2 regions of the Mammaliicoccus sp. Dog046 genome follow, and region 1 is predicted to be linked to the other one. Evidence: riboswitches for the same ligand, from Rfam matches in the RefSeq annotation. Region 1 holds a riboswitch; the other holds the start of a gene.
What was found. Region 1 has a riboswitch for thiamine pyrophosphate ahead of P3U32_RS01710 (thiamine phosphate synthase). Riboswitches for the same ligand answer to the same signal wherever they lie in the genome.
Positions count from the first base shown of each region.

Region 2: linked by a shared signal. The riboswitch ahead of P3U32_RS08810 (ECF transporter S component) and the one ahead of P3U32_RS01710 (thiamine phosphate synthase) in region 1 are both predicted to bind thiamine pyrophosphate.

Region 1 is NZ_CP120131.1:368,692-372,981, reverse strand. It holds gene P3U32_RS01735 (thioredoxin domain-containing protein) at 1-170, opposite strand, end outside; gene P3U32_RS01730 (cold-shock protein) at 319-519, opposite strand; gene P3U32_RS01725 (DUF4256 domain-containing protein) at 997-1,551, shown strand; gene P3U32_RS01720 (YflT domain-containing protein) at 1,591-1,920, opposite strand; gene P3U32_RS01715 (hypothetical protein) at 1,939-2,334, opposite strand; TPP riboswitch at 2,519-2,628, shown strand; gene P3U32_RS01710 (thiamine phosphate synthase) at 2,692-3,276, shown strand; gene thiO (glycine oxidase ThiO) at 3,269-4,290, shown strand, end outside.
Region 2 is NZ_CP120131.1:1,766,708-1,770,997, forward strand. It holds gene P3U32_RS08795 (class I SAM-dependent rRNA methyltransferase) at 1-12, opposite strand, end outside; gene auxA (lipoteichoic acid stability factor AuxA) at 388-1,686, opposite strand; gene P3U32_RS08805 (hypothetical protein) at 1,834-1,959, shown strand; TPP riboswitch at 2,064-2,168, shown strand; gene P3U32_RS08810 (ECF transporter S component) at 2,261-2,836, shown strand; gene P3U32_RS08815 (ABC transporter ATP-binding protein) at 2,848-4,251, shown strand; gene P3U32_RS08820 (energy-coupling factor transporter transmembrane component T family protein) at 4,241-4,290, shown strand, end outside.

The DNA of each region.
Region 1 (4,290 bases):
TCGAAATGTTTAATAACATAATGCACACGACCATCTTCGATATAATCATTTAAAATTGCATCAGCTGCTTTAAAATAATTTAAACAATACGGACACGCGAAATTAATAAATGCTTCCACAGTATGTTCTGCATCTTTGTTTCCAAATGTTAAATGTTGAACTTCTGGCATAAATATAACCTCCTTATCACTTGTTATATTTATTTAACCATTACATCGCAGATAAAGCGAATAATTAAATTCAGAATAGTCAATCAATTAAAAATAAGCATAAAAAAACTGAGACATTATATTATGTCCCAGTTTAACTAAACTAATATTAGTTTTTAACAACGTTAACTGCTTGAGGTCCACGTTGACCTTCTTCGATGTCGAAAGTAACTGAAGCGCCTTCGTCTAATGATTTGTAACCTTCAGTTTGGATTGATGAGAAATGTACGAATACGTCGCTACCATTTTCTCCTTCGATGAAACCATAACCTTTTTCTGCGTTAAACCATTTTACTGTACCTTTATTCATAATAAAAGTCCTCCTGTGTGCTTTTGCACGATATATTTGCAATAATCAATCTTCAAACTTAAATGGACTTTATTAACAATGAATAAAACTACCAATTAATTTAATGTCGAAATATCACTTGATGACTACTATACGCTATCTGTTAAGAATTGTAAAGCATTATGTTAAATTAACACTTTTATTTTAATTTTATATCGTAAATGACGTTAAAAATACTAGTGGGGAGGGTGAATTTTAGAGATCGTCGCTTAATTCAGAAGTTAATCTACGACTTCAGTCATCTCGTCGCTTAATTCAGAAGTTAATCTACGACTTAGGCGATCTCGTCGCTTAATTCGAAAGTTAATCTACGACTTTGGGTATCTTGTCGCTTAACTCGGAAGTTAATCTACGACTCCCCCTCACCTCACGCCTCATATTACTTTTAATAAAATTAGAATTTGCTAAAATAAAAGAAAAGTATAAAGGGGAATTGCAATGACATCACCAAAAATTACACAAGACGAACAAACTGCGCTTTTTGAAACTTTAAAAAAACGTTTTGAAAAATTTCCAGAACGACATGAAAATATTGAATGGTCTGCAGTTGAAGATCAACTTAATTTAAACCAAGATAAACTTTGGTCACTTAATGAAATGGAAAAGACTGAAGGTGAACCTGATGTCATCGGTTTCGAAGATGGACAATATATTTTTGTAGATTGTTCTAAAGAAAGCCCTAAAGGTCGACGCAGTGTTTGTTATGACAGAGCTGCATTAGATGCTAGAAAAAAACATAAACCTGCTAACAGTGCGATGGATATGGCAAACGAAATGAACGTTTCTATGCTTACTGAGGAACAATATAGACATTTACAAACATTAGGTGAATTCGATAAAAAGTCATCTAGTTGGGTAGCAACACCAGAAAAAATACGTAACTTAGGTGGCGCATTATTCTGTGACTTCCGTTACGATACTGTATTCACGTACCATAATGGCGCCGATTCTTATTATGCTGCTAGAGGATTTCGTAGTATTTTAAAAGTTTAATAAACAAAAAATCCGAGGCATTCAGCCTCGGATTTTTTGTTATAACACCCCTTTGATTCTTTGATCAGTTACAATCAATATTACTTTTCCTTGTTTAATATCTTCTACATATCGTTCTGCTTCTGGTTTAGCGACATTGAGTACTTCTAACTTCCGTAACAATTCGTCCTCTTTATACTCAAAACCGCCAATACTTTTTCGATTATAATTAATATTTTTATATTCTGTTTCTTCTACAATACGTTCTGTATGTGCTTCGTTTTCTGTTAATATATAAATATCTTTTTGACTAATCCCTTGGTCTTTTAATGTGTTAATATCCGCTTCTAAGTCTTTCTCATTTGTATATGCTTTAACTACAGGTATCATACTATGACCTCCATCCACTTATGCTTGTTTCGTATTGAGTTTGTTATATCTTTCATTAGTAATATAGAAATTACTATTTTCAATTATAAAATCAAATACTTCTTCTTTTGTAATTTCATTTGGTAATTCATATTTTATTTCAATGCGTTCATCTTCTGTATTATCTACTTTAATAATGTGATCGGGATTAACGGCGATTGCTCTTTTGTTGTATTTTAACTTTACATCACTTTGCCTTTCTTCAATTAATTCTAGTCGTTCTATCTTAAAAGCACTATTAATTAATTCTTTCAGTCGCTGTTCTCGCTTCCGAACCTTTCTTCTGCTTTTAAAATCGGCGATATATTTTCTTCTTAAAAAGTAATATAACGTCGCAATGATGATTAACGAAATTAAAAAAATTAGTGTAGCCATTTCTCATCCCACCCTTTTGTTATAAAATTTCTAGAAAATCAGAATACACTTTGAGTGTAATTTGTTATTTTCATAATTCCCTTTTCTACAAAGGGTAAACGCAAATTATCACTGAACGCGATAAATTTATTTTTCTATTTGAACATTCTGATTAATATATGTACAATAAAGTTAATAATTAAATATGAACCACTGGAAGTGCCTTAATTAGAGGCTGAGACTAAAGTAGTGACTTTGGGATTCCCTGAACCTGATCCAGTTCATACTGGCGTAGGAAAGTGGCGTATCTAAAGAAGCTAATTTTTGCGCTATTTTTCTATATAGAAAAATAGCGCTTTTTTATTTGGAGTGAATTAGATGTTTATTGCCATTACACCGTATCAAGTATTAACAGAAATAGATTTAAATCATTATATCGAAATTTCCGAATCCATAGACTTATTGTTATTACGTGTTCCTATGGATCATGAATCACTATGTATCTCGGTAGACTACTTAATTCATCATGGATTCCCTAAAGATAAATTAATGGTGCATAGCGATATTACATTGCTTAAAAAATATGATTTAACATTTATACACTTTCGTGAAAATGATGAACACGCCTTTTCTTTTAAACAGTCACATCCACATATTTCTGTAAGTATGTCGACACATTCAAGCGAAAGTATACAACGCGCTCAAAAGCATGGATTAGATTTCGTATGTTTCGGTCATGTTTTTGAAACAGCTTCAAAAGATGGTAAGCGCCCTAGATCAAATGAAGAAATCAAACGAGCAGTCGCACATCATATTCCCATTTATGCTATCGGGGGAATTCATGTTCATACAATCAAACATTTACCTCCGGGATTCAAAGGTATTTGTGCAATTTCATTTTTTAGAAAAGCTAATATACAAGAAATCAAGTCTTTAAGAAAGGTGTGGCAAGCTTATGTATGATGTTCTAATCGTCGGGTCTGGCGTAATTGGCATGTCCATTGCGCGCGACCTTCATGAACATGATGATTTATCTATCGCTGTGATTGATCGTGACGTTCCTGGGCTACATGCTTCTTATAAAGCGGGTGGCATGCTCGGCGCTCAAAATGAATTCACTGAGAATACCGATTTATTCCAACTCGCACTGCAATCTCGTAGGAAATTTAAGACATTGAGTCATGAATTATATGAAGAAACTGGTATAGACATTCATTATCAGTCAGAAGGTCTTATTAAGATGGCCGCTGCTCAAGATGACACTGACAATTTAAACATGCAATGGAACTTTTTAAATACTCACGATAAAGATGTAGTCCGATTAGATAAACAATCATTAGCACAATTGTCTAACAGCAATATTACTTATCATAATCATGCCATTTATATTCCAAGAGATGGTCAAATCAATGCATCTCAATATACGAAGGCATTATTGAAATCGATTGAACAGAAAGACATACACCGTTTCTACCAAACTGAAGTTTCATCATTAGAACGGGTTCAAGATATTTATCGGGTTCAAACATCTAAAGGTACATTAACTGCTAAAAAAGTCATTGTTGCCGCTGGTGCATGGAGCGATCAATTGTTACAAGACTATAATATTTCAACAGAAATCACCGGAATTAAGGGTGAAGTATTATTGTTAGAGCAACCTCAGTTAGATTTAAAACAAACACTCTTTATGACTAATGGTTGCTACATTGTTCCGAAGTATCACAACAGATTTTTAGTGGGCGCAACAAGTTATAAAGATGACTTCTCTGTAGGTACAACTGCTAAAGGTGAAGACTGGCTATTCAATGAAGCAACAACTTATATCCCTTCTTTAGTAAATAGTAAAGTGATTCATAAGTGGTCAGGCATTCGACCTTTTACACTTAACGAATGGCCAATTATGGATGAAATAGATAACGGACTATTTCTTGTAACTGGTCATTATCGTAATGGCATATTACTATCACCTATCATTGG
Region 2 (4,290 bases), 1.2 Mb from region 1:
TAATTGTTTCATTATATTTGGCCATCCTTTCGAAACGTCTCACATATTATAACGTATAAAACACAAAACGCAAAAAAACAGAGTATTCCCCCTATTGAATACTCTGTTAACCGAATTTATTAATCAAATTTCCCCCAGAAAGTTTGATCCCCTTTTATGTAAACGCTTACTATAAATTATTATAAATGATAGAATTATTCCACGCAATACATTTTTGAAGAAATTCATTAAAATTATTTACATATTACATTTTGTTATATAACAGTCGCTGATTTAGTTATTGTTTATGCACTTTATATCACTTTATTTTATAAAATAAAAAGCAGTAAACATTCATTTTCACGAATGTTTACTGCTTTTTTCTAATGTTATAGTCAAAAACTTAAATTAAAATGATTTTTTTAGATGAATAATAAATGCTGGTGTAATAAACAAGAATAATAAAAATGAAATTGGTGTTATAAACACTGAAAATTGAGATGTTTGAATTGCTGATACAAAGAACGTAGTTGCAATTTCAAAGAATAAAGCTGATACGACAAACAATTTTCCGAAATTATTTTTATTTTTATAATTCGTTGTGTAATTAAAGTAAGCATATAAAATAATTAATAGAAGAAGGATGAATAAAGTCAACCATTCAAATACATATTGTATTTGTGATAAATGCCATTCTCCAGATAAGAATAACCCGTTACGATTATTAAATTCTATAAATGTAAATAGGAATAATACTGCTGTACATATCCATTCTATATAACTTTTCTTTAACCATTTAGGACGTCTCATCCATTTTGGAATATCTTCGTCCTCTATTTTTATAATTTCTTTCCATCTTTCATTACGTTGTTTACGCTTCGCAATGGCTTCATCAGAATTAAACTTTTCTAATGTTGCTTGTTTAAAGTTTTGTAATTTTTGATAAAAGCCTTGAGACATGTTTAAAATTTTACTTGTAACAAGATTGTTTTTAACACGTGAATATTTTTCATCATTTGACGATTCGATATCTTCATCACTTACAGGTAATGATCTTCTTAAATATAAACTTACCCATACCGACATTTGACTGAAGCACCATAATAATATGAAAAATAAATTGACACTCATTACATCAATTGGTTTAACGTTTTTCGCATCTATATTATGATTCATCGCAAATTGAGAAATAAAATAACATAAACCATATGAAATAATGATCCATAAATAATGATATTTACGATTCGTTGGATCTAATTCATTTTTATAAACGACATATCCAATGTGTATAGCAAACGGAATGATGAATAAAAATGATGCGAAGCTGTATACTTGGAACATCGTCATCATAATGACAACCATAAACAAAATGGTTAATCCGATATAAAATATCGAAATGTCATAATCATAATTTGTAGTTCTTCTTAATGTGCGTCCTATCAATAATACAAATATCCCTAATAATAAAATGATGATTGATGTGACAACCGGCATGCCACCGATATAGTGATTTAAAATTCTTACTAATTCATCAAAAAAAGCAACAAAGAAGTCTCCAATATTTCTAATGTGAATTTCACTAGAATCTTTAATATTATAATCTTTTATTCGTGGTGCATTAAATAGTATAAGTAATCCAGTTATTAAAATGAATATACCTATAATATGACTAAAATGAACTTCCCAGCTCTTTTTCTTTATAGACATGTTCTTCACCTCATTGAACATTATAGTTGTTTCAATTTCAATTGTCTTTAATTATATTGAAAATCGGTCCCAAGTACTAGTATGAAGTTTAAAAAACTTATCTAGTTGGGTATACTATAATATCACAGATTTTAAAGGAGTGTTATTATGCCAGCAAATGATAAGCATAAAGAAGAAGCAAAAAAAGTAAAAGAAAAAGAACAACAAAATAGTAATGATCGCAAAGACGGTCAAGAAAAAACGAAAGACAATATTCAAGATACTTTTGAATAAGTCATTCCGTTTAATACGTTGTTAGATTCGTTAGATGAGCGAACACTAAGAATTCCTATTGACAAAAAAACTATTTCGACTTATTGTTAGTGTTAACAATTCAATACATGCACTAGGGGCGTTTTTAACTGAGACGGACATATTTATAGTCTGGACCCTTCGTACCTGATCTAGATGATACTAGCGTAGGAAAGTGTTCGAAAATCATATAATATTCATTTTAATGATGATAACAATATTTTTGTGCGCTTCTATTTAGATATAGGAGTGCACATTTTTTTATATAAAGGAGCAAATACACATGTCAAAAAGTTTAACATTGTCTGATATTTTAGTCACAGTTTTAATTGGTGCAATCTTCTCAATCATTTATAAGTTTTTATGGATTCCTTATGAATTCCTCAAACCATTAGGCTTACATTTAGAACAATCTGTTTATGGTTTTTGGTTTATAGCAGCTATCGTTGCTTATTTAATTATCCAAAAACCTGGTGTGGCTATTTTAGCTGAATTCGCTGCTGGTGCTGGTGAAACAATTGTTATGGGTCAGTTTGACATCCCTACTTTCATTTATGCATTGTTACAAGGTTTAGCTTGTGAAGTCATTTTTCTAGTTGTTCGTTACCAATCAAGAAAATTATCTGTTGCGGTAATTGCAGGTATGGCAGCAGGTATCATTACTTTACCTATCGACTGGTATTATAATTATTTAGGTGATGTAGCTCTTTGGAACGTCGTTCTTATGTTCACTATTAGAATATTGAGTGGTGCAATCGTTGCAGGTGCATTAGGATATGCAATCGTAAGAGCGCTCGATCAAACTGGTGTTACAAAACTCTTTAGACCTGCATCTAAAAAAGATTATGACTTATTATAGGAGTTATTCCATTGTTATCACTTAAAAATTTAAGACTCAAATTTCCAGAAGATGAACGTATTATATTTAAAAACATAAATATTGAAATTAAAGATAAAGAAAAAGTACTTTTACTTGGCCCTAGCGGTTCAGGTAAAAGTACATTATTAAATGTACTAAGTGGTATTATCCCTAGATCTATGGATATTCCAATGAAATACGATCATAAGCATATAGATCCTTCTCCTGGAGTTATCTTCCAAGATCCAGATACACAATTTTGTATGCCTCGTATTAAAGAAGAGCTTGCATTTATTTTAGAAAATAAAAACGTACCTGCACACGAAATGGATCCATTAATAATAGAAGCAATGCAAAAAGTAAACCTTGAAGCTGATGCTTCAACAAAGCTTGATCGATTAAGTGGCGGTATGAAACAAAAGCTAGCAATTGCATCTATGTTGTTACAAGAATCAGATACGTTATTTTTAGATGAACCTACTGCCATGTTAGATCGAGAAGCGACAACACAATTGTGGAATCTTATGATGCAACATTGGGAACACCAAACTGTCGTTATTGTTGAACATAAAGTAGATTATATTTGGAATTACGTTGATAGAGTTATTGTAATGAATGAAACAGGAGAAATTACGCATGATAGTACGCCAGAAGACATTTTAAACAACCATACGCAAATTTTAAATCAATATGGTGTATGGCACCCTAATTCATGGCAATTTGCGCCACAACTAGAATATAAGGCAACAAACAGCCAACCTTTACTATCCTTAGACCAATTAAACATATTACGTGGAAAACGTACATTGTTTAATAGTGACCATATAACAATCAATAGCGGTGAATGGATCACGTTAACAGGTAAGAATGGTACTGGTAAGACAACTTTCTTAGAATCAATTATGCAGCTTGTTAAATATAAAGGCGAGATGTCATTCGAAGGCCAACCTTTAAACAAAGTAAAAGATGCGTCTCAGCATATTTATTTTGTTTATCAGAATCCAGAACTACAATTTATAGAAATGTCTGTATACAACGAAATTTATATTAACTTTGCATTCCAGGATAAAGCAACAGCGCAAGAGAGAACAATAGAAATGTTACAGTTACTTAAATTAGAACACGTTAAACATCAACACCCATTTGAATTATCTATCGGACAGAAGAAACGTCTGAGTGTTGCGACAGCATTAAGTACGCAATCAGATATCATATTGTTAGATGAACCAACCTTTGGACTGGATAGTCATAATACATTTGAACTTATAAAGTTATTTCATAACCGCGTTCAATCTGGTCAAACTATCTTAATGATTACACACGAAAATGAAATTATTAATAGATATGCTACAAAGCAATTCACAATATCTCATCAACAATTATTAGTTACTGGTGGTGATATTGATGCTAAGTAACTGGAAACAATATACTACCTTTATCGATAACGTAAATGT